Regions from separate parts of the Pseudomonas sp. FG86 genome, predicted to be linked through region 1. Evidence: riboswitches for the same ligand, from Rfam matches in the RefSeq annotation. Region 1 holds a riboswitch; each other region holds the start of a gene.

Region 1 (10,297 bases):
CCTTCGCGAGCAAGCTCGCGCCTACAGTGGCCGCGCTCCTCCAGCAACTTCACAAAACTGTTCAAACTCTGCGACACCGTGCCCCGTCGCCAGATCAGCCAGGTGTGCAACAGGCGGAAACTGTCCGTCAGCGGCCACACGCTCACCGTGGTAAACCCCGGCATGCTTTCCAGCATGCTGCGCGGCATCAGCGCCAGGCCGGCCCCGGCACTGACGCAGGCGAGCATGCCGTGGTAGGACTCCATCTCGAAGATGCGGCCCGGCACCGCGCCATCCTGTGAGAACCAACGCTCGAAGTGATGCCGGTACGAACAATTCGAACGAAAGGTATAGATACTTTCCCCGTTCACATCCTGCCCGCGGGTGATCGGCGCATGCTGCAACGGCGCAATCACCACCATCTCTTCCTCGAACACCGCCACGCCTTCCAGGGTGGCATGCAATACCGGCCCATCCACAAACGCCGCCGCCAGGCGTCCCGACAACACGCCTTCGATCATCGTCCCGGACGGCCCGGTGCTCAGGTCCAGCTCGACCTTGGCGTGCTTCTGGTTGTACGCCGCCAGTAACGCCGGAATGCGCACCGCGGCCGTGCTCTCCAACGAACCGAGGGCAAATGCCCCCTGGGGCTCCTCCCCCGCCACCGTCGCGCGGGCTTCCTGCACCAGGTCAAGAATGCGCCGCGCATAGCCAAGGAAGTTCCACCCGGCTGGCGACAGGCGCAGGCGGCTTTTCTCGCGGATGAATAATTCCACACCCAGATCCTGCTCCAGTTGCTTGATGCGCGTGGTCAGGTTCGACGGCACCCGATGAATCAACTGCGCCGCGGCACTGATGCTGCCTTGCTCGGCAACGGCCTTGAAGATTTCCAGCTGCACCAGATCCAAATCATTCTCCAATCGTGAATGTATTGCTCAATATTATTCAGTTTCCAGAAAAGATGCAGCCCCGTAGGCTGACCCCAATCCACTCATTCAGCCGGACGGTGCCATGAACGCTATCACCCACCAGACCCACGCCCTGTCGATCAACCCCACTACCGGGGCGACGGTCGGCAGCTACCCCTACGAAACCGAAGCCCAGTTGGACGCCGCCCTCAACCGTGCCACCCACGCCTTCCGCACCTGGCGCCGCCAGCCGGTCAGCGAGCGCTCGGCCCTGTTGCTGGCCCTGGCCGCTGCCCTGCGTGATCAAGCCGAAGAGATGGCACAGATGATCACCTTGGAAATGGGCAAACCCATCGTCCAGGCCCGTGCCGAAATCGAGAAATGCGCCCAGCTCAGCGAGTGGTACGCCGCCCACGGCCCGGCCATGCTCGCCCCGGAACCGACCCTGGTGGACAACGGCACCGCCCATATCGAATACCGCCCGCTGGGCCCGATCCTCGCCGTGATGCCGTGGAACTTCCCGGTGTGGCAAGTCCTGCGCGGCGCGGTGCCGACGCTGCTCGCCGGCAACACCTACGTGCTCAAACACGCGCCGAATGTCATGGGCAGCGCCTACCTGATGAAAGCCGCGTTCGACAAAGCCGGCTTCGCCGAAGGCTTGTTCGAAGTGCTCAATGTGACCCAGGAAGGCGTGTCAAAAGCCATCGCCGACCCGCGCATCGCCGCCGTTACCCTCACCGGCAGCGTGCGTGCCGGCATGGCCATCGGCTCCCAGGCCGGTGCCGCGCTGAAGAAATGCGTACTGGAATTGGGCGGTTCCGACCCGTTCATCGTGCTCAACGATGCCGACCTCGATGCCGCCGTCCAGGCCGCCGTGATCGGCCGCTTCCAGAACAGCGGCCAAGTCTGCGCCGCGGCCAAGCGCCTGATCGTCGAATCGGGTGTGGTGGAGGCCTTCACCGCCAAGTTTGTCGAAGCCAGCCGTGCCCTGGTGACGGGCGACCCGACCTCGACCGCCACCTACGTCGGCCCCATGGCCCGCTTCGACCTGCGCGACGAACTGCACGCCCAGGTCCAGGCGACCCTGGCGCAAGGCGCGACCCTGCTGCTGGGCGGCGACAAAGTAGCCGGCGCCGGCAACTACTACGCGCCGACCGTACTGGCCGACGTCACCGACCAGATGACCTCGTTCAAAGAGGAACTGTTCGGCCCCGTGGCCTCGATCATCACCGCCCGCGACGCCGACCATGCCGTGGCCCTGGCCAATGACAGCGAGTTCGGCCTCACCGCGAGCATCTTCACCAGGGATTCAGCCAAGGCCCGCGACATTGCGAACCAGCTGGAAACCGGCGGGATCTTCGTGAATGCTTTCAGCGTCTCCGACCCTCGGGTGGCGTTTGGTGGCGTGAAGAAGAGCGGCTTCGGGCGCGAGTTGTCGCACTTTGGCGTGCGCGAGTTCTGCAACGCGCAGACCGTTTGGCTGGATCGCAAGTAAGTTCGGGCAGGCCCTGAACCTGCCTCAACAGCGAATATGCCGCCGCACACACTGCACCAGCCCATCCAGCGCCTGCGACTTCACCGGCGCCAGCACGCAGACCGTGTGCTCACGCTCGCCTTCCGTCACGGTCAACGTGTAATGCACCTGGCTTGGGTTGCCGGGTTCTGGCGCGGTGCTTTGCGGCAACTCAAAGAAGTTTGACGCCTCGATCAGTTGCCGCAATTCCTGCTGGTCCGGCTCGGGCAGCGTGTCCAGCTGCACCGTACGAGGTTTGGCCAGCCCCGGAAAAAACGCCGGCCCGCCGTTTTCCTTGATCGAAATTTGCATGGCTGCTCCTCACCGCACAGGCGGTTTGTCACACATGAATGCCAACCGCTTTCCAGCCCTCCTTGACCGCCTTCTGCTCATCCTTGTTCGCGCCATACAGTCGACCGGCGATATCGTAGGTAATCCGCGCGAAGCGCAGGAACCCTGAGTTCGGCCGCAAGCGCGCATCGCGCAATGCGTCATACCAGATCCGCCCCGCACGTTCCCAGGCAAACCCACCCAGCTTCGTGGCCACCTGATAGAACGCATGGTTGGGAATGCCAGAATTGATATGCACCCCGCCATTGTCCTCGTAAGTCTGTACGAAATCATCCATATGCCCCGGTTGTGGGTCCTTGCCCAGCAACTTGTCGTCAAAGGCAGTACCGGGTGCTTTCATCGAGCGCAGCGCAATGCCTTTGATCTTGTCGGTAAACAACCCTTTGCCGATCAACCAATCGGCATCTTGCGCCTTCTGCTGTAACGAGTACTGTTTGATCAGCGAGCCAAACACATCCGACAACGACTCGTTCAAGGCGCCGGATTGATTGAAATACATCAGTTTGGCTTCATCCTCGGTCACGCCGTGGGCCAATTCATGGCCAATCACATCAAGCGCGATCGTGAACCGGTTGAATAATTGCTGATCGCCATCACCAAACACCATCTGGGTCGAGTTCCAGAACGCATTGTTGTAGTTCTGGCCAAAATGCACGGTCGCGTCCAGCGCCATACCGGCATCGTCGATGGAGTTGCGGTCGAAGACCTGGTCAAAAAAATCGAACGTGGCGCCCAAACCGTCATAAGCTTCGTCTACCGCCGCATCGCCGCTGGCGGGCTGCCCTTCGCCGCGGATCAGCTTGCCTGGCAGGCTATCCGTGCCCTCGGCGCCGTAGATCGAACGCCGTTTGCCGGCGCCCATGGCCAAGGCCATACGGGCCGGGCCATGAGCGGGCTCGGCGACCATGCGCAACGAGCGGAACGTGCTGTCCTTGGCACGGGTACGTAGCGCGACGTCCCGTTGCGTTTTATTACCGTTACGCGCGATCTGGTCGAGGATGTAAGGCGGGATCAAGCAGAAAATCGCCTGGCGCGGGTGGCGAACACACATGGGCTGGCTCCTTTTGGCGGGTAATGAACGTCCGGGTCACCGGTTCAGGATAGCCCTGCTGCGGGCACCTGGCCCTAATTGTCATGAACCTGTGTTGCAGTCGTGTTTACCCAAGACTGCGAGGAACTCGCGATGCCAGCACGCAAAGCCAAAATTGACCTGACCCACCGCCCCCGGCTCGTCGATCTACGCCCGTTGATCCCGGCCACCCCCAGCCTGATGGAAGCCAGGGCGGCGACGCCCCGTGTGACGCCCGCCAAGGATTTGCAGGACCGGCGTGGCTACGCACCCGACTTTCTCAGCGGCTTCGCCGTGCCGTGGCCCACGGTGGATGAGGCATTGGCAACTGACGTCCAGCCGCTGCGCCTGGACTACACGCATTTCTCGGTGACCCTGTCACGTTCCCGACGGATGGCGCTCTATGTGGGCGTGAATATCGACGGCGGACAGGCGGTGGATATCGTTCGCAGCAACGACACCTGGGCCTACGACGGCCGCCTGCCCATCAGCGCGCAGATCGGCGACGAGCTCTACACCAACAACGGCCTGGATCGCGGCCACCTGGTGCGACGACAGGATCCCAACTGGGGCGACGAGGCCAACACCGCCAACCTCGATACGTTCCATTTCACCAATTGCTCGCCGCAGATGAGCGGGTTCAACCAGAAGACCTGGCTGGAGCTCGAAGACTACATTCTCGACAACACACAACGCTGGAAGGCCCGGGCCACGGTGTTTACCGGCCCGGTGTTGGCCGATGACGACCGTGTCTACCGCGGCGTGAAAATCCCCAAGGCATTCTGGAAAGTGGTGGCCTACCTCGGCGACGACGGCAAGCCCTCTGCCAGCGCCTACATGATCGACCAGAGCCGTGAACTCGGTCAGCTTGATCTGGTATTTGGCCAACTGCGGACCTACCGGCGCAGTGTGATCCAGATCGAGCAATTGACCGGCATCCGTTTCGCCAACCTGGCCGACTACGACGGTTTCAGCAATGAAGAGCGCGCAACGGGGACGCGAATTGAAGCACTGATCCGCGGCCCTGAAGATATACGCCTCTGACCGGCTACCGCGGCTTTATGTGGGCGCGAGCCTGCACGCGCCTACAGAAAGCCGCCATTCGGTTCCCCCTCCCCAGCCCAATCGACTACCATACTGCGCCGGTTCCCAAACGGGACTAATAGGGAATCCGAAGCGCGGTACCCCCGCGTCAATCGGAACTGCCCCCGCAACTGTAGATGCCGAGCCTGCTCCTCAACGCCACTGGATACCCTCCGGGAAGGCTGGAGCCGGGTGAAGACGCATCAGTCAGGAGACCTGCCGGCCCAGTAAAACCACTAACCGGCGGGGTGTCCGGGAAGGACATCCTTGGCTGCCTCCACCGCAGCGTCCGAGGGCGTATTTCCGAACCGTACCTCCCCAGTTCCACGTACGGCTCCCAGGAGATTGCCCCATGCTGCCACGCGTTACCGCCTTGCTCACCGGCCTGGGCTTCTGTGCCCTGGCCCAGGCGACGCCCACCCACTACCCGCTGACGCTGGAGAACTGCGGCAGCACCCTGACCTTTCAGCAAGCGCCCACCCGCAGCGTAACCATTGGCCAGGCGGCGACCGAAATGCTCTACGCCCTGGGTGTGGGCAACACAGTGGTCGGCACGGCGTTGTGGTTCAACAACGTGTTGCCGCAGTTCAAGGCACAGAACGACACCATCGAGCGCCTGGCCAACAATGAGCCAAGCTTCGAAGCGGTCATTGCCAAGCGCCCGCAACTGGTGGCCGCCGAGTTGGAATGGGTGGTTGGCCCACAAGGCGTGGTCGGCACCCGCGAGCAGTTTCATGAATTGAAGATCCCCACCTACCTGCTGCCGTCCGACTGCGAAGGCAAGAACAACCTGGTGGGCGCCGACGGCACACGCCTGGAGCCGTTCCGCATCGACACCATATATAAAAGCATCAGCCAACTGGCCGAGATTTTCGACGTGCCGGACCGCGGCCAGCAACTGAACGAGGCGCTCAAGGCGCGCCTGGCCAAGTCCGTCGCCACCGCCCGCAACAAAGGCCTCAAACAGGCCAGTGCGCTGGTGTGGTTCTCCAGCGCCGAAATGGCCAGCGATCCCTATGTGGCCGGCCACAAGGGTGTCCCCGAATTCATGCTGCAAACCCTCGGCTTGCACAACGTGGTGCAGTCCGATGAAGAGTGGCCCGCCGTCGGCTGGGAAACCCTCGCCAAAGCCAACCCCACCTTCCTGGTGATCGCGCGCATGGACCGCCGCCGCTACCCGGCCGACAACTACGAACAGAAACTGGCCTTCCTGCGCAGCGACCCGGTGACACGCAACATGGACGCGGTGAAACACAACCGCATCATCATCCTTGACGCCATGGCCCTACAGGCCAGCGTGCGTACTTTCGATGGGCTCGACCAACTGGCGAGCGCCATCGACAGCTACGACCTGCCCAAATGAGCAGAACGCTCCTCGCCCTGGCGCTGCTGTTGATCGCCATACTGGCCGGCGTAGCCATCGGCGAAACCGCCATCGAGCCACAGGTAGTGCTCCAGGTGTTGGCCAATAAACTGTGGGCCGCCGGCTACGCGCTGGACCCTATCGACGAAGGCGTGGTGTGGAACTATCGCCTCACTCGCACGCTGGTCGCCGCCGCCTGCGGTGCGGGGCTGGCCACATGCGGGGTGATTCTGCAGTCGTTGTTGCGCAACCCCTTGGCCGATCCCTACCTGCTTGGCATCAGTGCGGGCGCCTCGACCGGTGCAGTCCTGGTGGTGCTGATGGGGGTCGGCGGTGGCTTGATCTCGCTGTCCGCCGGCGCCTTTGCCGGGGCGATGGCGGCGTTTGCGCTGGTGATTTTGCTCGCCCGGGCCAGCGGGTCGTCGAGCGGCACCGGCCAGATCATCCTGGCAGGCATCGCCGGTTCGCAGCTGTTCAACGCGCTGACCGCGTTCCTGATCACCAAGTCCGCCAGCTCCGAACAGGCGCGCGGCATCCTGTTCTGGTTGCTGGGTAATCTCAGCGGCGTGCGTTGGTCGTCGGTGTGGCTGGCGGTACCGGTGGCCGTCGCGGGGTTGGCGGTGTGCCTGTGGCACCGCCGCGCACTGGATGCATTCACCTTCGGCAGCGACTCGGCGGCGTCCCTCGGCATCCCGGTGCGCCGCGTACAGTTTGTGCTGGTGGGCTGCGCGGCGTTGGTCACGGCGGTGATGGTGTCGATTGTCGGCTCCATTGGTTTTGTCGGCCTGGTGATCCCCCACGCCGCACGCCTGTTGCTCGGTACCGGGCACTCACGCTTGCTGCCGGCCAGCGCCTTGGGTGGCGCGTTGTTTTTGATTGCAGCCGATGTGCTGTCACGCACCTTGATCAAGGGCCAGGTCATTCCAGTGGGTGTGGTCACCGCACTCGTCGGCGCGCCGGTATTTGCGCTGATCCTGATCGGCCGGAGGAATGCGCGATGACGGTGCTGAGTTGCACGGCCCTGGGCTTCAAGGTGCGAGAGGCCGAGTTGCTGCGCGATATTCACCTGGAAGTCCAGTCGGGGGAAACCTTGGGTATCGTCGGGCCGAACGGCTCCGGCAAATCGACCCTGCTCAAACTGCTCGCCGGCTTGCGCGCACCGGCCAGCGGCGAGGTGCACCTGGGCGGTGAGCGTTTGGGCGCGCTGTCCCGCCGCGCCATCGCGCAACGCCTGGCGGTGGTGGAGCAACAGGCCGACACCGACGATGCCATCCGCGTCTTCGACGCCGTGGCACTGGGCCGCACACCGTGGTTGTCGGCGCTGAGCCCGTGGTCCAGCGAAGACGATCGCATCGTGCGCCAGGCCCTGCACGACGTCGACGCCACCCACCTGAGCCAACGCGCCTGGCGCAGCCTCTCCGGCGGTGAGCGCCAACGCGTGCACATCGCCCGCGCCCTGGCGCAACGGCCACAGATCCTGTTGCTGGATGAGCCGACCAATCACCTGGACATCCAGCATCAACTGACGATCTTGAAAGGCGTGCAGGCGTTACCCGTCACCACCTTGATCGCCCTGCACGACCTCAACCAGGCGCTGACCTGTGACCGCCTGGCCGTGCTGGATCATGGGCGATTGGTGGCACTGGGCAAACCGCTGGAGGTGCTGACGCCGCAACGCCTGCAGGAAACCTTCGGCGTGCAGGCGCATTACCTGACAGACCCGTTCGACGGCGCGCAGATACTGCGGTTGCGCCCAAACTGAGAGTTAACAACGCGGCCCAACAGTGTCATCGGGGGCGAGCCCTAATGCCAGTCAGTCAAGGAGGAAAACGGTAATTCTGGAGAGCGGGCTAATTGTGGAAAGCGGGCTTGTTGTGGAAAGCGGGCTTGTTGTGGCGAGCGGGCTTGCCCCGCGTTGGGGCGCGAAGCGGCCCCAAAACCTGACGATTTAATAGGCCTGTATAAACGCGGTGGCCTTACTGGGGCTGCTTTGCAGCCCAACGCGGGGCAAGCCCGCTCGCCACAACAAGCCCGCTTCGTTTTCCTCCTTGACTGACTGGCATTAGGGCAAGGCCCGTCATACGAAAGCCCATGATGGGTACCTCTTGAAGCAAGGGCCCATCAGGCAAGAACCGCGGCAGGTTTACGGTGCTACAGCGATCCGGCGCGCGACCCACGCCCGGCTATAGGCCAGCACGTTCTCGGTGATCGCCAACGGAAAATGGATAAACCCATGAGCCGCCTCCGGCAGCAGATGGGCTTCCACCGTCCCCCAGCGCTCAGCGATAAGCAGGGTGTCATCCTTGAGCGGGTCCAATGCCCCCACAAACATCAACGCCGGCGGCAACCCGCTGAAGTCGCCATACAACGGCGACAACGGTGGCTGTCGCCGCTGCTCATCGCTCAACCCTGGGGTCAGCCTGCGCAACGCGTCCACCATGCCAGGCCCATCCAGCAACAACGTCTGCGGGCCCGCCGCGCGTACGCTGGGAGTGCCGGTCAAATCATAGACGCCGTAATACAACACCGCACCGATCACGCGCTGGAGCAAATCCGGCCACTGCTTCAATGCCAGCAATGTCGCCGCCGCCAAGTGCGCACCGGCCGATTCCCCCACGACAATCACCGGCAACCCGGCAAATTCCGCGCAGTCACCCAACAGCCAGCGCGCGGCGCTCAAACAATCCTCCATCAGCCCTTCTATCGGTGTATCGACCGCCAGCCGATAATCCACCGACACCACCGCCACCTCGCACGCGTTCACCAGGCCCAGGTTGAGGTCATCATCCATCTGCGCATTGCCGATCACCCAACCGCCGCCGTGGATATCCAGCACCACGCCCTTGGGCTTGCCGCTCGGCCGCAAGATACGCACGGGGACTGCGCCCACGAATTGAGTCTCGGCCAGCGGCGCCCGCTTGAACGTTTGACTGACCCGCAACAGCGCCTGAATCAAACGCGGTGTCACGCGATTGCGGATTTTGAAGCGCGGCAGCCAAGTGAGCTTTTGGTTGAAGCGGCGCATTTGAGCCAGTTCAGGCGCACTGGCGGGCCAGGGTTTATGGGCCATCAGCGGTTATTGCGCAAAATCGAGAAATTCAACGCCGCCGCCACGCACAGCCACGCCAGGTACGGGAACAGGATCAGCCCGGTAATCAGGTCCAGGCGCACGGCCAATACCACCATTGCGGCGACGGTGAGCCACAACAACACGATGATCAGCATACCGGCGAGCAACTGATGCGCACCGAAAAATACCGGTGTCCACAGCGTGTTCAACGCAATCTGCGCCGCCCACAATGCCAGCACCGGCTGGCTGTCGGGGATCAGGCTCAAGCGGTAACCGGCCCAGGCCAACAGCAGGTAGATAATGCTCCAGGCCACCGGGAACAGCCAGTTGGGCGGGGTGAAGCCGGGCTTGACCAGGGATTCGTACCAGGCACCGGGTTTGAAAATGACACCGGTGCTGGCGGCAGCGGCGCAAGCCAGGAGGAATATAAAGAAGGTCATCGTCTGTCCTTGGCTGAGTTCAGTGGCGTGCAACGGGGAAGTCTTTCTGCATGCATCTTCAATGACTCCAGCACGCGCGCAAAAATTCCATCCGGCGTGGCGATTTGCGCGAGCGGGCGCCTCTTCTGTGCGTCATCAAAATTCGCTAAGGTGCCTCGATACCCTAGCCTATCTTGCCCTTATCGAGACCCTCCACCTTGGCCCACTCTCCCACTGATCGCCCCACCCGCATCTGGGGAGTGTTCCTGATCTTCCTGCGTCTGGGCCTGACCTCCTTCGGCGGTCCCGTCGCGCACCTGGGCTATTTCAGGCACGAATTCGTGACCCGGCGCAGTTGGCTGAGCGAGCGCAGCTATGGGGATTTGGTCGCGCTGTGCCAGTTCCTGCCCGGCCCGGCCAGCAGCCAGGTGGGCATCGCGCTCGGCCTGTCGCGGGCCGGCTACGGCGGAGCGCTGGCGGCGTGGCTGGGGTTTACGCTGCCGTCCGCCGTCGTGCTGATCCTGTTTGCCCTGGGCATTGCC
Region 2 (10,297 bases), on a different contig from region 1:
TGAGCAGCACAAAACCCAACAGCAAGCCCAGGCAAAATTTGTTGCTGCACAGTCTTCTACTGTTTACGAAGAAGAAGTGGCAACCGAAAAGGAACTGGCCGACTTTGCCGGCAGCAAGCCTTATCAGCTTCCCGTTCTGGCCGACAGCATCCTCGAACGCGGCATGTCCCTGATCGGTACCCGTTACCGTTTCGGCGGTACCTCTGAAGCCGGTTTCGACTGCAGCGGTTTCATCGGCTACCTGTTTCGTGAAGAAGCTGGCATGAACCTGCCACGCTCCACTCGCGAAATGATCAACGTGAAAGCACCGTTGGTCGCGCGCAACAACCTCAAGCCCGGTGATCTGCTTTTCTTCAGTACTGCAGGCCGTGGTCGTGTCAGTCACGCCGGTATCTACTTGGGCGATAACCAGTTTATCCACTCCAGCAGCCGTCGCAGTGGCGGTGTTCGAGTCGACAACCTGGGTGACAGCTACTGGAGCAAAACCTTTATCGAAGCCAAGCGCGCACTCGCCATGGCCCCGACAACGGTTACCGCCAGCAAGTAAAGTTAAAGTGATACTTGAAGTTTGACGTGTAAGCGCTAGAATCCCTGGATATTGTTGTAATCCGTTCGCGCAAGCTTTGCTTGCGCGTTCTGGTTTTCAGCGTTCGGCAGCGAAAGCCGCATCCAGACCAGGATTGTTCTGCACATGTCGACCTCGGCCCGCCTGATTCTTATTGTTTGCGCCGCGCTCCTCAGCGCCTGCGCAAGCCGCACACCGCCGCCCGCTCACGTAGCGGCCAAGCCTAAGCCGGTGTTCAACTATTCCAGCCAAAGTTTCTCGCCTGCTGCTGAAGATGTGCTCTTCCGCGCGCTGGGCCTGGTCGGCACGCCTTACCGATGGGGCGGCAATACGCCGGATTCGGGTTTTGATTGCAGTGGCTTGATCGGCTTCGTCTACCGCGATGCCGCTGGCATCTCCCTGCCGCGCACCACTCGCGAATTGATCGTGATGCGCGCCCAGGATGTCAGCGAAGAAAACCTGCAGACCGGTGACTTGCTGTTCTTCGCCACCGGTGGTGGATCACAGGTCAGTCATGCCGGGATCTATGTAGGCGAAGGGCGCTTTGTGCATGCGCCACAAACGGGCGGTACGGTGAAGCTGGACACCTTGTCCAAAGCCTATTGGCAGAACGCCTACCTGAGTGCCAAGCGCGTATTGCCGGCTGAGCACTTGGCCCGCAATCCCTAAGCCAGACACCGAACCCAATGTGGGAGGGGGCTTGCTCCCGATAGCGGTGTGTCAGTCACTGAATGCATGGACTGACACGCCCTCATCGGCAGCAAGCTCCCTCCCACATTTTTTGTGGTGGTCTTGAGAAAAGTTACTTAACTGCAGACACCCGCCACACCTTATTCCCCACATCATCCGCCACCAGCAGGTCCCCCTGCTGATCGATCACCACACCCACCGGCCGGCCCATAGCGTTCTCATCCTTGTCGAGGAACCCGGTCAGCACGTCCACTGGCTGCCCCTTGGGTTTGCCACCTTCGAACGGCACAAAGATCACCTTGTAGCCACTGTGCGGCTTGCGGTTCCATGACCCGTGCTGGCCGATAAAGGCGCCGTTGACGAACGGTGCAGGTAATTTGCTGCCTTCGGCGAAGGTCAGCCCCAGCGAAGCGGTATGCGGGCCGACGGCGTAGTCTGGTGCGATCGCCTTGGCGACCAGGGCCGGGTCCTGTGGTGTGACACGCACATCCACATGTTGCCCGTAGTAGCTGAATGGCCAGCCATAAAACGCGCCATCCTTGACCGAGGTGATGTAGTCCGGCACCAGGTCGCTGCCGATCTCATCGCGCTCGTTGACCGCGGTCCACAGCTTGCCGCTCTGCGGTTCCCAGGCCATGCCGTTGGGGTTGCGCAGGCCCGAAGCGAAAATCCGGTGCTGGCCACTGGCGCGATCGACTTCCCAGATCGCCGCCCGACCTTGTTCCGCTTCCAGGCCGTTCTCGCCGACGTTGCTGTTGGAACCGACGCTCACATACAACTTGCTGCCGTCCTTGCTGGCCACCACGTTTTTCGTCCAGTGGTGGTTGATGCTGCCGCCCGGCAGGTCGACCACCGTGGTGCCGGCCTGCGTGATTGCGGTTTCGCCCGGTTGATAGGGAAAGCGCAGCAGCTTGTCTGAGTCGGCCACGTAGAGGTCGTTGCCCACCAGGGTCATGCCGAACGGCGAGTTGAGATTCTCCAGGAAGACCGTGCGGGTCTCGGCGACGCCATCGTGATCGGCATCGCGCAGCAAGGTGATGCGGTTCGGGCTGGGCACGCCGGCACCGGCACGGCCCATGACCTTTTCCATTACCCAGCCGCGAATGCCCTTGGCGTCATCCGGCTTGGGCGGCGCATTGGTTTCGGCCACCAACACATCGCCATTGGGTAGCACATACAGCCAGCGAGGGTGATCCAGGCCTTCGGCGAACGCTGTCACTTGGGTGCCCGCGGCGGCGGTTGGCTTCATGCCATCAGGCCAGCCAATGGCTGGGGCGATATTCACGGTGGGGATCAGGGTCTTGTTGGGCTCTGGCAGTTGGGGCGAAGGGCCGGTGCCATCCGATACCTTCAAGGTCGAGCTTTCTCCGCAGGCAGCGAGGGTGCCTGCGACCATGATCAGTAGGGCGAGTCTTGTTTTATGCATGGTTTTCTCCTGAATGCCTGTAAGGGTAGAGGAGTGCTGCGGCACGATGGTTCAAGTGCAAGGCCAGCTTTAATTGACGCTCCCCCCCCAACCCACTAACCTTCGCGACTTGTTTCAGGTGCTCTGTGACCCAAGGGTCGACTGAGTGAAACAGGGAAGCCGGTGAGTGAGCGCACTTGTACACAGTGTTGCCGCAATTCCGGCGCTGCCCCCGCAACGGTAAATGAGTCAAGACGGTGCTATTGGCCACTGTATCGCGCTGCGATATGGGAAGGCGCAGCGTCGGCCTGCTTTCTATAAAGCGAGCCACTCATGAGTCCGGAGACCGGCCTGGATCATCCAACAGCATCACGGTGGGCGATGCTTGGCTGTCTGTTTTTGTTTTTTCCTGCCCGCCGTTTTTGTCCAGCCCCAACGGAGAGCTGCCATGACCGATTCCCCCGACCGCGACGAACGCCACCTGGCGCGCATGCTGCGCAAAAAAGCCGTGATTGACGAGCGCATTGCCAATTCCCCGAACGAATGCGGTTTGCTGCTGGTGCTGACCGGCAACGGCAAAGGCAAAAGCAGCTCTGCGTTCGGCATGCTCGCGCGCGCCATGGGCCACGGCATGCAGTGCGGCGTGGTGCAGTTCATCAAAGGCCGTAACAGCACCGGCGAAGAATTGTTCTTCCGGCGCTTCCCCGAACAAGTGCGCTTTCACGTCATGGGCGAAGGCTTCACCTGGGAAACCCAGGACCGCCAGCGCGACATCGCCGCCGCCGAGGCCGCCTGGGCCGTGTCTCGCGAACTGCTGCAAGACCCGAGCATCGGCCTGGTGGTGTTGGATGAACTGAACATCGCCCTCAAGCATGGCTACCTCGACCTGGACCAGGTACTGAGCGACCTGCAAGCCCGTCCGCCGATGCAGCACGTGGTGGTTACCGGCCGTGGCGCCAAGCCGGAGTTGATCGAGATGGGTGACACCGTCACCGAAATGGGCATGCTCAAGCACGCGTTCCAGGCCGGTATCAAGGCACAGAAGGGCGTCGAACTTTGAATCAGCCCCGTCATTGTCCGGCCGTACTGATCGCCGCACCGGCGTCCGGCCAGGGCAAAACCACGGTCACCGCTGCGCTGGCCCGTTTGCACCGCAACCTGGGGCGCAAGGTACGCGTGTTCAAATGCGGCCCGGACTTCCTCGACCCGATGATCCACGAACGCGCCAGCGGTGCGCCGGTGTATCAGTTGGATATGTGGATGGTTGGCGAGCAGGAAAGTCGTCGCTTGCTGTGGGAAGCGGCAGGGGAGGCCGACCTGATCCTGATCGAAGGCGTCATGGGCCTGTTTGACGGTACGCCGTCCAGCGCTGACCTGGCGCGGCACTTCGGTGTGCCGGTGCTGGCGGTGATCGACGGCACCGCCATGGCCCAGACCTTCGGTGCCCTGGCCCTGGGCCTGGCGCGTTATCAGCCGGACTTGCCGTTTGCCGGTGTGTTGGCCAACCGTGTCGGCACCCTGCGCCATGCGCAACTGCTCGAAGGGAGCCTCACCGAAGGCTTGCGCTGGTACGGCGCGTTGTCCCGTGAAACCGGGATTGAGTTGCCCAGCCGCCATCTTGGCCTGGTGCAAGCCAGCGAACTGAATGATCTCGACGTCCGCCTGGACGCCGCTGCCCAGGCCCTGGGCAACAGTTGTGAAGTTGCCTTGCCGCCGCCGGTGACCTTCGCCGCGCCTGAAGTGATCGAAGCCGAACCGCTGCTCGCCGGTGTGCGCATCGCCGTGGCCCGTGACGAAGCCTTTGCCTTCACCTATGGCGCCAGCCTGGATCTATTGCGGGCGATGGGGGCCGAGTTGCGCTTTTTCTCACCGATTCATGATCGCCAAGTGCCCGAGGCCGACAGCCTCTATCTGCCAGGCGGGTACCCGGAGCTGCATCACCAGGCGCTGGCGGAAAACACCTCGATGCTCGATGCCATCCGTGCCCATCATGCTGCCGGTAAACCCTTGCTTGCCGAGTGTGGCGGCATGCTCTACCTGCTGGACTCGCTCACCGATGTCGACGGCACCCGTGCCGAGCTGGTCGGCCTGTTGCAGGGGGATGCGGTGATGCAGAAGAAACTGGCGGCCCTTGCCCTGCAAAGCGTCGAGTTGCCGGAAGGCGTATTGCGCGGGCACACCTACCACCATTCCCTGACCAGCACCGACTGGCAACCGATCGCCCGTGGCTTGAGCCCCAACGGCGGGCGGGGTGCCGAGGCGGTGTATCGGCAAGGGCGGATGACCGCTTCCTACGTGCACTTCTACTTCCCCTCCAATCCCCGTGCGGTTGCCGCGCTGTTTGCGCCCGACCTTGAGTCAGCCCAGTCCCATGAGTGACAACGCTTTCCCCCCGGCCGAGCGCGACGCCGTTTACCGCGCCATCGCCGAACGCCGTGACATGCGCCATTTCACCGGCGGCACGGTGGCCCCGCATTTGCTGCATCGCCTGCTCCAGGCCGCGCATCAGGCGCCCAGCGTCGGCTTGATGCAGCCCTGGCGCTTTATCCGCATCAGCGACCGCCAGCTACGAGGGCAGATCCAGCAACTGGTGGAGGAAGAACGTATACGCACCGCCGAAGCCTTGGGCGAGCGCTCCGATGAATTCATGAAGCTCAAGGTCGAAGGCATCCATGACTGCGCCGAAGTGCTGGTGGCGGCGCTGATGGACGATCGCGAGCGGCATATCTTCGGGCGACGTACCTTGCCGGAAATGGACATGGCCTCCCTGGCCTGCGCGATTCAGAATCTGTGGCTGGCCGCGCGCGTCGAGGGCTTGGGCATGGGCTGGGTCTCGCTGTTCGAACCCCGGGCCCTGGCCGACCTGCTGGGTTTGCCGCCTGGCGCGAAACCCCTGGCGGTGCTGTGCCTGGGGCCGGTCGACGCCTTCTACCCGGCCCCGATGCTGCAGCTCGAAGGCTGGACCGAACCGCGTCCGCTGAGTGACATGTTGTATGAGAATGTGTGGGGAGTAAGTCAATGAGTGTGGCCTTGCTGTGTGTCGCCGCGGTGGCGCTGGATGCGCTGCTGGGTGAACCCAGGCGCTGGCATCCGCTGGTGGCGTTTGGCAATTTCGCCGGACGCATCGAGCAACGTTTCAATAGCGGTGGCCGTGGCTGGCGCAGCCACGGCGTGACCGCGTGGGTGATAGCGGTGGTGCCGTTGACGCTGTTGGCCACCGCGTTGTCGTGGGCACCCTATATCGGTTGGGTGTTGGAGGTGCTCGCACTGTACTGCGCCCTCGGCATGCGCAGCCTTGGCGAGCATGTGATTCCGGTGGCCCAGGCCCTGCGCAGCGATGACCTGGATGAGGCCCGCAAGCGCGTGAGCTACCTGGTCAGCCGCCAGACCAGCGAACTGGACCGTACTGAAGTCGCCCGTGCCGCCACCGAGTCGGTGCTGGAGAATGGCAGCGACGCAATATTTGCTGCGCTGTTCTGGTTCGTGGTGGCCGGCGTGCCGGGTGTGGTGCTCTACCGCCTGAGCAACACCCTCGACGCGATGTGGGGCTATCGCAACGAACGCTTCGAACGCTTCGGCTGGGCCGCGGCGAAGATCGACGATGTACTCAACTATGTGCCTGCGCGCCTGGTGGCCTTGACTTACGCGTTGCTGGGCAAGACTCGACTGGCGCTCAAGTGCTGGCGCACCCAGGGGCCGACCTGGGACAGCCCGAATGCCGGGCCGGTGATGGCCGCTGGCGCAGGCGCCTTGGGCGTCGAGTTGGGCGGTGCGGCGATTTATCATGGTGAGGTGCACCAGCGCCCTCAGTTGGGAGAAGGTCCACCGGCCGATGCCGACGCCATCGACCGTGGCTGGCAACTGGTGCAACGCGGCGTATGGTTGTGGTTGCTGATCCTATGTGCAGGGGCGCAATTCTATGCTTGAACACGGCGGCCGCCTGCGCAAGGCGGCGATTCAATACGGCATTGCCGAAGCCGATTGGCTCGACCTGTCCAGTGGCCTGGCGCCATGGCCGTGGCCGATCCCCGAGATCCCACAGCGGGCCTGGGCACGCTTGCCGGAAACCGACGACGGTCTGGAGCAGGCCGCGAGCGAATATTACGGGGTGGCGCACGTATTGCCGGTGGCGGGTTCCCAGGCGGCAATCCAGCTGCTGCCGCGCCTGCGGCGTGCCGGCAAGGTCGGCGTGCTGTCGCCGTGTTATGCCGAGCACGCCGAGGCCTGGCGCCGCGCGGGTTACGTGGTGCGCGAAGTGCAGGAACAAGAGGTCGATTTCTTTCTCGACAGCCTTGATGTGCTGGTGGTGGTCAACCCTAATAACCCCACGGGCCTGAGCCTGGCGCCGCAACGCCTGCTCGACTGGCATACACGGCTGGCCCAGCGTGGCGGTTGGCTGGTGGTGGACGAAGCCTTTATGGACGTGACCCCGCAGTTGAGCCTGGCGGGCCAGGCCCATCAGGTCGGCCTGATCGTGCTGCGCTCGTTCGGTAAATTCTTCGGCCTGGCCGGCGTTCGACTGGGTTTTGTGCTGGCCGAACGCAAGTTGCTCAAGCTATTGGCCGAACAGGTCGGACCTTGGGCCGTCAGCGGTCCGACGCGAGTACTGGGCCAGGCCTGCCTGCGCGACACCGCCGGGCAGGTTCAACAGCGCGCGCGTTGCATTGAAGCCGGCCAGCGCTTGTTCGCATTGTTGGAGCGGCATGGTTTTCAGCCCCAGGGCGGTTGCGCCCTGTTCCAGTGGTTGATCACCCCGCACGCCGAACGGCTGCACGAATTCATGGCCCAGCGCGGCATCCTGCTGCGTCTGTTCGTACACGACAGCAGCCTGCGCTTCGGCCTGCCAGACACGGAAGCAGACTGGCTGCGCCTGGATGAAGCGCTGACCGCCTATAAGGACGTTGCATGAGTACGCTGATGGTGCAGGGCACCACCTCCGATGCCGGCAAAAGTACCTTGGTGACCGCGCTATGCCGCTGGCTGGTGCGCCAGGGCGTGGCGGTCGTGCCGTTCAAGCCGCAGAACATGGCCCTCAACAGTGCCGTGACGGCCGAAGGCGGCGAGATCGGTCGCGCCCAGGCGGTGCAGGCCCAGGCGGCGAACCTGGCGCCCCACACCGACATGAACCCGGTGCTGCTCAAGCCCAACAGCGACACCGGCTCCCAGGTCATCATCCATGGGCGCGCGGTGACCAGCATGAACGCGGTGGCCTATCACGACTACAAAGCCATCGCGATGCAGGCAGTACTGGCTTCCCATGCACGGTTGAGCGCAGCCTACCCGGTGGTGATGGTGGAAGGCGCGGGCTCCCCGGCAGAGATCAACCTGCGCGCCAATGACATCGCCAACATGGGCTTTGCCGAGGCGGTGGATTGCCCGGTGCTGCTGATCGCCGACATTAATCGGGGTGGAGTGTTCGCCCACCTGGTCGGCACCCTCGAATTGCTGTCGCCCAGCGAACAGGCCAGGGTCCAGGGCTTTATCATCAACCGTTTCCGCGGCGACATCGCGTTGCTGCAACCAGGGCTGGACTGGCTGGAAGCACGCACCGGCAAACCGGTCGTGGGCGTCTTGCCCTATGTGATGGACCTGCACCTGGAGGCCGAGGACGGCATCGACCAGCGCCAGATCGACAAGGCAGCGCAGGTGCTCAGGGTGGTGGTGCCGGTGCTGCCGCGCATCAGCAACCACACCGATTTCGATCCGTTGCGTCTGCATCCCCAGGTGGATTTGCAGTTTGTCCGCCCGGGCCAGGCGATTCCGTCGGCCGACCTGATCATCCTGCCGGGCTCGAAAAGCGTTCGCAGCGACTTGGCCTACCTGCGCGCCAACGGCTGGGACGCCGCCGTGACACGGCACTTGCGCTATGGCGGGAAGGTGCTGGGGATATGCGGCGGTTTGCAAATGCTCGGCGAGCAGGTCCACGACCCACTGGGCCTGGAAGGGCCTCCCGGTTCCAGTGACGGCCTGGGGTTGCTGGCGTTCAGTACGACCCTGGAAGCAGAGAAACAACTGCGCAATGTGCGCGGGCGCCTGCTGCTGGAGGATGCCGAAGTCAGTGGCTATGAGATCCACGCAGGCGTGACGTCGGGCAGTGCGTTGGAGCGCGCCGCGGTACGCCTGGAGGATGGCCGCTGCGACGGTGCCCAGAGCGCGGACGGACAAATCCTCGGCACCTATCTGCATGGCGTGTTCGAGACGCCCGCCGCCTGCAGTGCCTTGTTGCGTTGGGCCGGTTTGCAGGCGGTACAGGCCGTGGATTACCACGCGTTGCGCGAGCGCGATATCGAGCGATTGGCGGACTTGGTGGAGCATCACCTGGATACCGGGTTATTGCGCCGTTTATGTGGAGTCGCGCCATGCGCCAACTGATTCTCGGCGGTGCGCGCTCCGGCAAAAGCCGCCTGGCTGAAAAACTCGCCAGCGACAGCGGCCTGCCTGTCCTCTATATCGCCACCAGCCAACCCTTGGACGGCGAAATGAACGACCGCGTCGCCCTGCATCGCCAGCGTCGCCCCGACACCTGGGGGCTGATCGAGGAACCACTCGAACTGGCCCGGGTGCTGCGCGACAACGCCGCGCCCGGCCGCTGCCTGCTGGTCGATTGCCTCACGCTCTGGCTAACCAACCTGCTGATGCTCGACAACCCCGAGCGCCTGGTCTTGGAACGCGACCAACTGCTGGACACCCTGGCCTCGCTGCCAGGTGAAATCATTTTTGTCAGCAACGAGACCGGTTTGGGTGTCGTGCCGCTGGGCGAATTGACTCGCCGCTATGTGGATGAAGCCGGTTGGCTGCATCAAGCCTTGGCCGAGCGTTGTCAGCGTGTTGTCCTGACGGTGGCCGGCCTGCCCCTGACGTTGAAAGGTACTGCGTTATGACTGACACCTGGTGGCTTAATCCCTGTAAGGCGATTGACGCTCAAGCATACGAACAAGCACTGGCACGCCAGCAGCAATTGACCAAGCCGGCCGGTTCCCTGGGCCAGCTGGAAGCGCTGGCCGTGCAATTGGCGGGCCTGCAAGGCCGAGTCAAGCCGTCGGTCGAACACCTGTGGATCGCCATCTTTGCCGGCGACCACGGCGTGGTGGCGGAGGGCGTGTCGGCCTATCCCCAGGCCGTTACCGGCCAGATGCTGCATAACTTTATCAGCGGCGGCGCGGCGATCAGTGTGTTGGCGCGGCAGCTGGATGCGCAGTTGGAAGTGATCGACCTGGGTACCGTGACGACGTCGCTGGCACTGCCCGGCGTGCGTCACTTGAATATCGGTGCGGGCACCGCCAACTTCGTCAACGCCCCGGCGATGACTGAAGCGCAGGGGCGCCTGGCGCTGCAAGCCGGGCGGGATAGCGTCCAGCGCGCCGTGGAGCACGGCACCCAGCTGTTTATCGGCGGCGAGATGGGCATTGGCAACACCACCGCCGCCAGTGCGTTGGCCTGCGCCATGCTCGATTGCCCGGTGAGTGACCTGACCGGTCCGGGGACGGGCTTGAATGCCCAAGGCGTGAGCCACAAAGTGGCGGTCATCGAGCTCGCCCTGGCCCGGCATGCCGGGCAGCGCGATGATGCATTGCACACCCTGTTCAACCTCGGTGGTTTTGAGATCGCGGCGCTGGTCGGGGCCTACCTGGCGTGTG
Region 3 (10,297 bases), on a different contig from region 1:
CCGCCGCGCCGGGCATACCCTGGGCGAACTGGACATGCTGCTGCGCGACCGCGAAGGCGTGCACCACTTGGAACTGGCGATCAAGCTCTACCTCGGCCCGCAGGACGGCGATGGCCTGGACACCGCGCAATGGTTGGGCCCAGGCTGTCATGATCGGCTGGACCGCAAGCTGGCGCACCTGGCCCAGCATCAATTGCCGATCTCGGCACGGCCGGAAAGCCGCCAAGCCTTGGCGGCGCTGGATATCCAGCAGTTCGATGCGCATTTATGGCTCGGCGGCTACCTGCTGTATCCCTGGCCGGGCCAGGCCGAACCGCCCCGCGGCGCCCACCCCCAGCATCTGCGTGGGCGTTGGCTGCACCAGCGCGATTGGCGCGACTTTATCAGCACCCGCCCACCCGGCCGCTGGCAACCCCTGCCCCGGCACGCGTGGCTGGCGCCGGCGCATTACCCTGGGAGTGAGGTATGGAGCGAGGAACAGATGCAGGGATGGCTGACGGAACTCAACCCGATGGCACCGGCGCAGTTGCTGGTACGGCTGGTGCAGAGCGGAGAGGATTGGGAGGAAGCCGAGCGCTTGTTTCTGGTGGCGGATCTTTGGCCGAATGTGCCGGGGGCTGGCGGATAGATTGGGGGGTGTCTGTGAGAGCCTCATCGGGGGCAAGCCCCCCTCCCACACTGACCGCATTCCAAATGCCTGTACTCGGTCAAATGTGGGAGGGGGCTTGCCCCCGATAGCGGCGACCCAGGCACTACAACCTATCGATATGCCGATACTCCAACTGCAACCCCACCGCCAACTCCTGGGCGCGCCCCAACCTGATCGGCCCGCGCTCGATATCCACCAGCAACCCCGCACACGCCAATAACGGCAACCCAGCAATGTCCTTGAGTCGCCCATCCGTGATCACCAGCACACGCTGCTGCTCAGTCGGATAACGCTTGCGCCGCGCCATCAGCCAATGCCCGGCCTCGGTCAACGCCGCCAGCAACGGCGTCCCCCCGCCTGCCCCCAATTGCTCCAACCAACCTGCCAGGCTTTTCGCCGCCTTGAGCCCCTGCACCTGCCATTTGGGCGACTGCCCGCTGGCCGTCAGCAATGCCATGCGTGCGCGCTGTCGATAAGCGTCATCAAACAGTTGCGCCAGCACGCCCTTGGCATCGGTCAACGCGCGGTGCCGCCGAGTGGAGGCCGATGCATCGACGATCACCAGCCACAACTCATGGGCCGAACGGCTGCGCAGGTGAAACAGCAGGTCGTCACGGCACTGCGGACGACCACCGAGCAAGGTGCCCGGCCAGTTGATTGTGCCCTGCCTGGCACTGCGCGCCTTGCCGTGCCGGCCTTTCTCCAGTCGCCCCGCCTTGGGTCGCGCATCCGCCCCCGTGCCAGGTCGAGGGCGGATGCCTAGAGCTTTTTTGGCCAGGTGGGTACTTCTCGGCGAGCGCCTGTGGGCAGGGCCGGTGCAGGCATGTCGCCCCATTGACCTTGGCCGGGTGCGGTGTCCGTGCGGCTTGCTGACGGACCTTCATGGGGTGGGCTGGCCGGTGCGGATGGCCCCTGGCGACGATGGCGCAAGGCAAATTCGGCCACGGCGTCGATATCTTCCTCGGCGATGGCGGAGGCCCCACGCCACGCCGCATGGGCCCGTGCGCCACGCAGCCACACCAGGTCGGCGCGCAGGCCATCGACCCCGGCGGCAAAACAGCGCTCGGTAATCTGCGCCAACGCCTGGTCATCCAGTGGGATACTGTCGAGCCGCGCCCGCGCCTGGGTGCAACGCTCGCGCAAGGCTGCCTGCGGTTCAGCCCACTGTGCGCAGAACGCAGCGGGGTCGCTGTCGAAATCCAGGCGACGGCGGATGATCTGCCCGCGCTCGGCCGGCAAGGTGTGCCCGCTCAACGCCACGTTGAAACCGAAGCGGTCGAGCAACTGCGGACGCAGCTCGCCCTCCTCCGGGTTCATGGTGCCGATCAGTACAAAGCGCGCCGAATGCCGGTGGGAAATACCATCGCGTTCGATCAGGTTGGTGCCGCTGGCCGCCACATCCAGCAGCAGGTCGACCAGATGATCAGCCAACAAGTTGACTTCATCGACATACAACACACCGCCATCGGCCTTGGCCAGCACGCCAGGGGAAAACTGCGCGCGACCTTCGCCCAGTGCGGCGTCCAGGTCCAGGGTGCCCACCAACCGTTCTTCGGTGGCGCCCAGGGGCAAGGTGACAAACTGACCGCTGGCCAACAGGTCTGCCAGGCCACGGGCCAGGGTGGACTTGGCCATGCCACGCGGGCCTTCGATCAGCACGCCGCCGATCCTGGGGTCGATGGCGGTCAGGCACAGCGCCAGTTTCAGGTTTTCGGCGCCGACCACGGCGGACAGCGGGAAATGGGGAATATCAGTCATCCGGGCTCTCTATTAATTCTGCTGTGCAGGCACCTTGTGGCGAGCGGGCTTGCCACAACAAGCCCGATTGCCACAACAGCCTGGCTTGCCACAGCAAGGGCATCTCGTGTTCTAACTGTCTTCTTCTATATCCAGCAACAGGTTTTCCAGGGCTTCACGGTACGCCCCCGGCGCCTGCCACATGCCCCGCTGCTGGGCTTCGAGCATGCGCTCGGTCATGTCGCGCAGGGCATCCGGGTTGTGCTGCTGCACAAACGCCCGGGTATCGGGGTCGAGCAGGTAGGCGTCGGCGAGCAAGGCGTATTGGTGATCGTCGATCAACGCGGTGGTGGCGTCGAAGGCAAACAGGTTGTCCACGGTCGCCGCCATCTCGAACGCACCTTTATAGCCGTGGCGCTTCACGCCTTCGATCCACTTGGGGTTGGCGGCGCGGGAACGGATCACCCGGTTCAGCTCTTCCTTCAAGGTACGCACCCTGGGCAAATCCGGCTGGCTGTGGTCGCCATGGTAGCTGGCGGCCTTGTCGCCACTCAGGGTTTCCACGGCGGCAAGCATGCCACCCTGGAACTGGTAGTAGTCATTTGAATCGAGCAGGTCATGCTCGCGGTTGTCCTGGTTCTGCAACACCGCCTGCACCTGGCTCAGTCGCTGGGCGAACTGCTCGCGGGCGGCGGTGCCTTCATCGCCAGCGCCGTAAGCATAGCCGCCCCAGTTCAGGTAGACCTCGGCCAGGTCCTCGCGGCTTTGCCACAGGCGGCCGTCGATCGCACCCTGCACGCCTGCGCCATAGGCACCGGGCTTGGCGCCAAAGATGCGCCAGCCAGCCTGCTTCGCCGCCGCCTCTTCGTCCAGGCCCGACTCAAGCAACGCCGCACGCTCGCTGCGCACCTTGGCCGCCAGCGGGTTCATGTCGTCCGGTTCATCCAGCGCCGCCACCGCCTGCACTGCGGCGTCGAACAGGCGGATCAGGTTAGCGAAGGCATCGCGAAAGAACCCGGAAACCCGCAGCGTGACGTCGACGCGCGGGCGATCCAGCAGGCTGATCGGCAGGATTTCAAAATCATCCACGCGCTGGCTGCCCGTGGCCCACACCGGGCGCACGCCCATCAGCGCCATGGCCTGGGCGATATCGTCGCCGCCGGTACGCATGGTGGCGGTGCCCCACACCGACAGGCCAAGCTGGCGCAGGTGGTCGCCATGGTCCTGCAAATGCCGCTCGAGAATCAGGTTGGCCGATTGAAAACCGATGCGCCAGGCTGTGGTGGTCGGCAGGTTACGCACGTCCACGGTAAAAAAGTTACGCCCGGTGGGCAGCACGTCCAGGCGCCCCCGGCTCGGCGCGCCACTAGGCCCGGCGGGCACAAAGCGACCACTCAAGGCATCCAGCAGGCCACGCATTTCGGCGGGGCCACAAGCATCCAGGCGCGGCGCCACGACGATGCGCAGGCTTTCGATGACCGCTTTCACAGCCTCCCAACCCGGTTCTTCCAACTGTTCGAGCGGGCCTTCCAGCGCCTGCTCGATCAAGCGCGCTGCGTAGCGCTCCAGGCGCTCGCGGGTGTCGCCGGCGGTACGCCATGACTGTGGATCGATCGTTTGCAGGACCTGGGGCCGGCGACCGGTCCACGGCTCGGCCAAGGCGCAGTCCAGCGGATCGAAACCCAGCTCGAACGCCTTGGCCAATACGCGCAGCAAACTCGATTGCGGGCCACGCCCGTCGCCACGCGGGATGCGCAGCAACGCCAATAAGGTATCGATACGCAAGCGGCCTGCGGGCGACTCGCCAAACACATGCAGGCCATCGCGTATCTGCGATTCCTTCAAGTCACACAGGTAGGTATCCAGGCGCGGCAACCAGATCGCCGCGTCGGCGTCGCTGTCCAGTTCCAGTTCCTGGTCGATGCGGGTTTCGCGCACCAGCTTGAGGATGTCTTTTTGCAGCTCACGGGCGCGGCGCGGGTCGAGCAATTGCGCCTCGTAGTATTCGTCGGCCAACAGCTCTAGGTCGCGCAACGGCCCATAGGTTTCGGCACGGGTCAGCGGCGGCATCAGGTGATCGATGATCACCGCCTGGGTGCGGCGCTTGGCTTGGGCGCCCTCGCCCGGGTCGTTGACGATAAACGGGTAGATATTCGGCAGCGGGCCCAGCAACGCGTCGGGCCAGCAGTTTTCCGACAGCCCCACGCCCTTGCCCGGCAGCCATTCCAGGTTGCCGTGCTTGCCGACATGGATCACGCCGTGGGCGCCGTAGGTGTGGCGCAACCAGAAGTAAAACGCCAGGTAAGCATGCGGCGGTACCAGGTCCGGGTCGTGATACACCGCGCTGGCGTCCACCTGGTAGCCGCGTGCGGGCTGGATACCGACGAACGTCTGGCCCAGGCGCAGGCCGGCAATCATCAGGCGGCCGTCGCGACACATCGGGTCGTTGTCGGGCGAGCCCCAGCGCGCCAGTACCGCTTGGCGGTTGGCCTCGGGCAAGCGGCTGAACATCACCGCGTAGTCGTCCAGCCCCAGGCTTTGGTGGCAGGGGCGCAGGTCGAGGCTGTCCAGGTCGTTGGTGACACCGCCGAGCAGTTCATGGATCAGCGCCGTGCCGCTGTCGGGAAGCGTCTCCGGCACCGGGTAACCTTCGCTGTGCAGGGCGCGCAGGATATTCAGCGCGGCGGCCGGGGTATCCAGGCCCACGCCGTTGCCGATGCGGCCATCACGGGTCGGGTAGTTGGCCAGGATCAGCGCGATACGCTTATCCCCATTCGGCACCCGCGCCAGTTCGACCCAACGTCGCGCCAGTTCGGCAACAAAGTCCATACGCTCGGGCGCGGCGCGGTAGCACACCACGTCCGACTGGCTGCGCTCACTGCGCCAGGCCAGGTCCTTGAAGCTGATCGGCCGGCTGATAATCCGCCCGTCCAGCTCCGGCAAGGCAATGTGCATCGCCAGGTCGCGCGGGCCGAGGCCTTGTTCGCTGGCTTGCCAGCCGGGTTGGTTGTCCTGGGCGCAGATCGCCTGGATCACCGGGATATTGCGGCGAAACGGGCGTAGATGGGGGGCTTCGGGGCTGGATTGGGCAAAGCCGGTGGTGTTCAGAATCACCGCCGCATTGACTTCATCCAGCCAATCCTCGACCACCGCCAGGCAGCCGGGCTCTTTCAAACTGGCCACCGCCACCGGCAACGGGTTAAGGCCCGCTGCCTGCAAACGCTGGCAGAACACATCGATAAAGCCGGTATTGGCCGCCTGCAAATGAGAGCGATAGAACAGCACCGCCGCCACCGGAAACTCCGGGTGCCACTCCATTTGCCAGTCATTGAGGCGGGCATTGGCCTGATGCGGGTGATAAATCGCAGTGCGCGGCAGAGTGTGTGGCTCGGCCCAGGCGTAGTCACGCTGCAGATAAGCGCTGGCCAGGCAGCGATAAAAATCCAGGGCATTGCCCAGGCCACCCTGGCGCAGGTACTGCCACAAGCGGTCGCGGGCCTCAGCGGCCACGGTGCTGAGGCCGCTGAGTTCCGGGTCAGGGCGGTCATCACCGGGCACCAGGATCAACGTGACGCCGCGCTCGGCCAGCGCCACCAGGCGCTCGATACCGTAGCGCCAATACCCGATGCCACCATGCAGCGAAATCAGGATGACCTTGGCATGGCGCAGCACTTCATCGACATACAGATCGACCGAGGCGTGGTTCTGCACCTGCATGGGGTTGGCCAGGCGCAGGCTCGGGTAGTCCTCGGGCAACTGCTGGGCGGCTTCGGCCAGCAGCGCCAGGCTGGAATCGCCGCTGCACAGAATCACCAGCTCGGCGGGGGTTTGCCCCAGGTCGGCGATATTGTCGTCCGCGACGAAGCCGCCGGGTTGAGTCCTGAGCAGGTGCATGGGTTAAACGTTGAGCGCTGCGCGCAATTGCGCTTCGAGGCCGGCCGCGTCCAGCGCCTGGCCGATCAGCACCAGGCGCGTGATGCGTGCCTCGTCGGCCCCCCAGGCGCGGTCGAAGTGCTTGTCGAAACGCGTGCCCACGCCCTGGATCAGCAGGCGCATCGGCTTGTTCGGAATCGCCGCGAAGCCTTTGACACGCAGGATGCCGTGCTGCACCACCAACTGGGTCAGCGCGTCGAGCAGCAGCGCCTCATCGGCCTGAGGCAGGTCGATGGAGATGGAGTCGAACGCGTCGTGATCGTGGTCATGGTCGTCTTCACCGTCGTGGTGATGATCGTGATGGCTGTGGCGGCCGTCGATATGCTCTTCGGAGCCGGCGCCCAGGCCGATCAGCACGTCCAGGGGCAGGCGACCGCTGCTGGCTTCGACGATCTTCACCGCGGGTGGCAGCTCTTCGGCCACTTCCAGGCGCACGCGGGCCAGGTCCTCGGGGTTGATCATGTCGCACTTGTTGAGGATCACCAGGTCGGCGCTGGCCAACTGGTCGGCGAACAGTTCATGCAACGGGGATTCGTGGTCCAGGTTCGGATCAAGCTTGCGCTGGGCATCGACCTGGTCCGGGAAGGCGGCGAAGGTGCCGGCGGCCACCGCCGGGCTGTCGACCACGGTGATCACCGCGTCGACGGTGCAGGCGCTGCGGATTTCCGGCCACTGGAAGGCTTGCACCAGGGGCTTGGGCAAGGCCAGGCCCGAGGTTTCGATGAGGATATGGTCGAGGTCGCCGCGACGGGCCACCAGTTCGCGCATCACCGGAAAGAACTCTTCCTGGACGGTGCAGCACAGGCAGCCGTTCGCCAGTTCATACACGCGGCCGTTGGCTTCTTCCTCGGTGCAACCGATCGAGCATTGCTTGAGGATCTCACCGTCAATGCCCAACTCGCCGAATTCGTTGACGATCACCGCAATGCGACGGCCCTGGGCGTTGTCGAGCATGTGGCGCAGCAAGGTGGTTTTGCCCGAGCCGAGAAAGCCGGTAACGATAGTGACGGGAAGTTTGGCCAGTGTTTTCATCGGATGCCCTTGGGGGCGGGCATACGGGACGATAGGCCCTGCGTGGCGCGCAGCAGCAGATTTCGTCACCGGATCACCCCGCCCGGTTGAATTGGAAAATCGGTTGCGAGGCAGGTCTCCTGGCTTGGGGCTTGCGGATCTTGCGACCGGCGCTGGCTGCGCCTTCCCGCCGTAATGGCAGTGGCGTGGCAGTCAGATAAACCCTTCACAGTTGCGGGGGCAGCCGCGGCTTGAACCGCGTTCCCTTCTTAGCTTCGGCCTGGGCCGAAGAACCTCGAAGGTGCAAGGCTACAGGGGCTCGGTCAATTTGACTACCGTCGCTCTGCATGCTTTCCTACACGCCTTGTTTCGGGTGCCCTTCACAGGGTGAAACGGGAAACCGGTGAGTCATAGCCTTATGACCAGTCCGGTGCTGCCCCCGCAACGGTAAGCGAGTGAAGCGTCAGATCCACTGTGCCTGTACGGCATGGGAAGGCGACGCTTTATAGACCCAGTGTCCCTCGCAAGCCCGGAGACCGGCCCGAATAACATCAGATAACAAACCCGCGGTGGGCGGGCGCTGTTAAAACCCTGCGTGCCCGGCTCGCGGGGTTTGCATGCGCTCGTTTCACCCTGAACACGATAGGGACGCGCCATGTCGATCATCAGCAGCACTTCGCACACCGCCAGCAGTACCGCCACCCTCAGCCAACGCCTGACCGCCGCCATCGGCGCCTCGATCCTGGGCGCGTGCCTGGTGTATTTCGCCGGGTTCTCGCATATCGAGGCGGTGCACAACGCAGCCCACGATACCCGCCACAGCGCCGCGTTCCCGTGCCACTGAGACCTGCCGACATGATCAAACGTATTGCGCAAACCGCAGGGTTCACCGGCTTGCTGGCCGCCCTGCTGCTGACCCTGCTGCAAAGCTTCTGGGTCGCTCCGCTGATTCTGCAGGCGGAAACTTTCGAAAAGGCCCCGGCCGCGACTGAAGTCGTGCACGAGCATGCCGCTGGCGCCGCTGCGCACACCCACGACGCCGAAGCCTGGGAACCGGAAGACGGCTGGCAGCGCGTGCTGTCGACCACCGGCGGCAACCTGGTGGTCGCCGTCGGCTTCGCCCTGATGCTGGCCGGCCTCTATACCCTGCGCGCACCGACCCGCACGGCCCAAGGCTTGCTGTGGGGCCTGGCCGGCTACGCGACCTTTGTGTTGGCGCCGACCCTGGGCCTGCCGCCCGAGCTGCCGGGCACGGCCGCCGCCGACCTGGCGCAACGCCAGATCTGGTGGATCGGCACGGCCGCCTCCACTGCGGCCGGTATTGCGCTGTTGGTGTTCGGTGGCAACTGGCTGCTTAAAGGGCTGGGCGTGGCGATCCTCGTGGTGCCTCACGTAATCGGCGCCCCGCAGCCGCAAGTGCATTCGATGCTGGCGCCAGAGGCACTGGAAGCACAATTCAAGATCGCCTCGCAGTTGACCAACGTCGCCTTCTGGCTGGCCCTGGGCCTGATCAGCGCCTGGTTGTTTCGCCGCAACCGCGACGATCAATACTCGGCATGAAACTCGCGGTCGGCCTCGGTTGCCAGCGGGGCTGCGAATTGCACGCCCTGCTGGCGCTGTTTGACACGGCCCTCGCCGAAGCGGGTATCGAGCGCCAGCACATCACCGCACTGGCGAGTCTCGACCGCAAACAGGACGAGCCGGGGTTACTGGCCCTGGCGCGCAGGTTGAACCTGCCATTGCAGTGCTTCAGCGCCGAACAGTTGGCCGCGTATGAAGGCCGTCTGAGCCATAAATCAGCGGTCGCCTTTGCCCACACCGGCTGTTACGGCATCGCCGAAAGCGCCGCCCTGGCCCTGGCCGAACAGCTCTCCCCAGGCCCCGCCCGCTTGCTGATCACCCGCAAGAAAACCGCCCAGGCCACCTTTGCATTGGCCTGCGCCGGCTGAAAAATCGATAATTGCGTCTTCCGATCATGAGCAATCTTCATGCTCGCCCGTTTTTCGACAGGAATCCTCCATGACCGTCTACTTCATCGGTGCCGGCCCCGGCGACCCGGAATTGATCACTGTCAAAGGCCAACGGCTGATCCGCAGTTGCCCGGTGATCATCTATGCCGGTTCGCTGGTACCGGCGGCCGTGCTGGAGGGGCATCAAGCGCAACAGGTGGTCAACAGCGCCGAACTGCACCTGGAGCAGATCATCGAGCTGATCAAGGCCGCCCACGCCAACGGCCAGGATGTGGCGCGGGTGCATTCCGGCGATCCGAGCCTGTATGGGGCGATCGGCGAGCAGATTCGTCATCTGCGCGAGCTGGGCATCCCGTTCCAGATCATTCCGGGCGTGACCGCAGTCGCCGCCTGTGCCGCGCTGCTGGAGACCGAACTGACCTTGCCGGACATCGCCCAGAGCGTAATCCTGACCCGTTACGCCGATAAAACCCGCATGCCAGCCGGCGAGGACTTCGACAGCCTGGCCCGCCACGGCACCACCATGGCGATCCACCTGGGGGTCAACCACCTGGAGAAGATCGTCGCAGAGCTGCTGCCGCACTATGGCGCGGATTGCCCGATTGCCGTGGTGCACCGGGCAACCTGGCCGGATCAGGATTGGGCGGTGGGCACACTCAGCGATATTGCCGACAAAGTCGCCGCCAAGGGCTTTCGGCGTACGGCGCTGATCGTGGTGGGCCGGGTGCTGGCGAGTGACAGTTTCAGTGAGTCGTCGTTGTATCGGGCGGGGCATGCGCACCTTTATCGACCTTGATAATTCACTTTATAAAACTAAAACAATGCATTGATTTAAATTAACAAATGCAAAAAAAATGTGGGAGGGGGCTTGCCCCCGATGGCAGTGTGTCAGCCTGCTCAGGAGGCGACTGAGGCACCGCTATCGGGGGCAAGCCCCCTCCCACACTTGATCTTTCTTGCCAGGGAGATAGCGTCAGCAGTCGAGTTTGAATGTTTA

The links. Region 1 has a riboswitch for cobalamin ahead of ACODSV_RS32395 (ABC transporter substrate-binding protein). Riboswitches for the same ligand answer to the same signal wherever they lie in the genome.
Positions count from the first base shown of each region.
Region 2: another riboswitch for cobalamin. It lies ahead of cobO (cob(I)yrinic acid a,c-diamide adenosyltransferase); the one in region 1 lies ahead of ACODSV_RS32395 (ABC transporter substrate-binding protein).
Region 3: another riboswitch for cobalamin. It lies ahead of cobW (cobalamin biosynthesis protein CobW); the one in region 1 lies ahead of ACODSV_RS32395 (ABC transporter substrate-binding protein).

Region 1 is NZ_JBMDIS010000104.1:6,000-16,296, forward strand. Features, by position in the region: gene ptrR (putrescine utilization regulator PtrR) at 1-887, opposite strand, end outside; gene ACODSV_RS32375 (aldehyde dehydrogenase family protein) at 991-2,382, shown strand; gene ACODSV_RS32380 (protealysin inhibitor emfourin) at 2,407-2,712, opposite strand; gene ACODSV_RS32385 (M4 family metallopeptidase) at 2,741-3,802, opposite strand; gene ACODSV_RS32390 (DNA/RNA non-specific endonuclease) at 3,935-4,864, shown strand; cobalamin riboswitch at 4,947-5,141, shown strand; gene ACODSV_RS32395 (ABC transporter substrate-binding protein) at 5,256-6,266, shown strand; gene ACODSV_RS32400 (FecCD family ABC transporter permease) at 6,263-7,267, shown strand; gene ACODSV_RS32405 (ABC transporter ATP-binding protein) at 7,264-8,028, shown strand; gene ACODSV_RS32410 (alpha/beta hydrolase fold domain-containing protein) at 8,410-9,336, opposite strand; gene tspO (tryptophan-rich sensory protein TspO) at 9,336-9,776, opposite strand; gene chrA (chromate efflux transporter) at 9,974-10,297, shown strand, end outside.
Region 2 is NZ_JBMDIS010000006.1:52,020-62,316, reverse strand. Features, by position in the region: gene ACODSV_RS05880 (C40 family peptidase) at 1-547, shown strand, start outside; gene ACODSV_RS05875 (C40 family peptidase) at 692-1,234, shown strand; gene ACODSV_RS05870 (PQQ-dependent sugar dehydrogenase) at 1,368-2,681, opposite strand; cobalamin riboswitch at 2,781-3,029, shown strand; gene cobO (cob(I)yrinic acid a,c-diamide adenosyltransferase) at 3,109-3,720, shown strand; gene ACODSV_RS05860 (cobyrinic acid a,c-diamide synthase CobB) at 3,717-5,039, shown strand; gene bluB (5,6-dimethylbenzimidazole synthase) at 5,032-5,682, shown strand; gene cbiB (adenosylcobinamide-phosphate synthase CbiB) at 5,679-6,587, shown strand; gene cobD (threonine-phosphate decarboxylase CobD) at 6,580-7,569, shown strand; gene ACODSV_RS05840 (cobyric acid synthase) at 7,566-9,032, shown strand; gene cobU (bifunctional adenosylcobinamide kinase/adenosylcobinamide-phosphate guanylyltransferase) at 9,020-9,541, shown strand; gene cobT (nicotinate-nucleotide--dimethylbenzimidazole phosphoribosyltransferase) at 9,538-10,297, shown strand, end outside.
Region 3 is NZ_JBMDIS010000029.1:41,503-51,799, forward strand. Features, by position in the region: gene ACODSV_RS19220 (DUF1853 family protein) at 1-628, shown strand, start outside; gene ACODSV_RS19225 (vWA domain-containing protein) at 753-1,355, opposite strand; gene ACODSV_RS19230 (magnesium chelatase ATPase subunit I) at 1,409-2,407, opposite strand; gene cobN (cobaltochelatase subunit CobN) at 2,519-6,280, opposite strand; gene cobW (cobalamin biosynthesis protein CobW) at 6,284-7,351, opposite strand; cobalamin riboswitch at 7,444-7,643, opposite strand; cobalamin riboswitch at 7,685-7,889, shown strand; gene ACODSV_RS19245 (CbtB domain-containing protein) at 7,986-8,174, shown strand; gene ACODSV_RS19250 (CbtA family protein) at 8,186-8,890, shown strand; gene ACODSV_RS19255 (cobalamin biosynthesis protein) at 8,887-9,279, shown strand; gene cobM (precorrin-4 C(11)-methyltransferase) at 9,350-10,096, shown strand.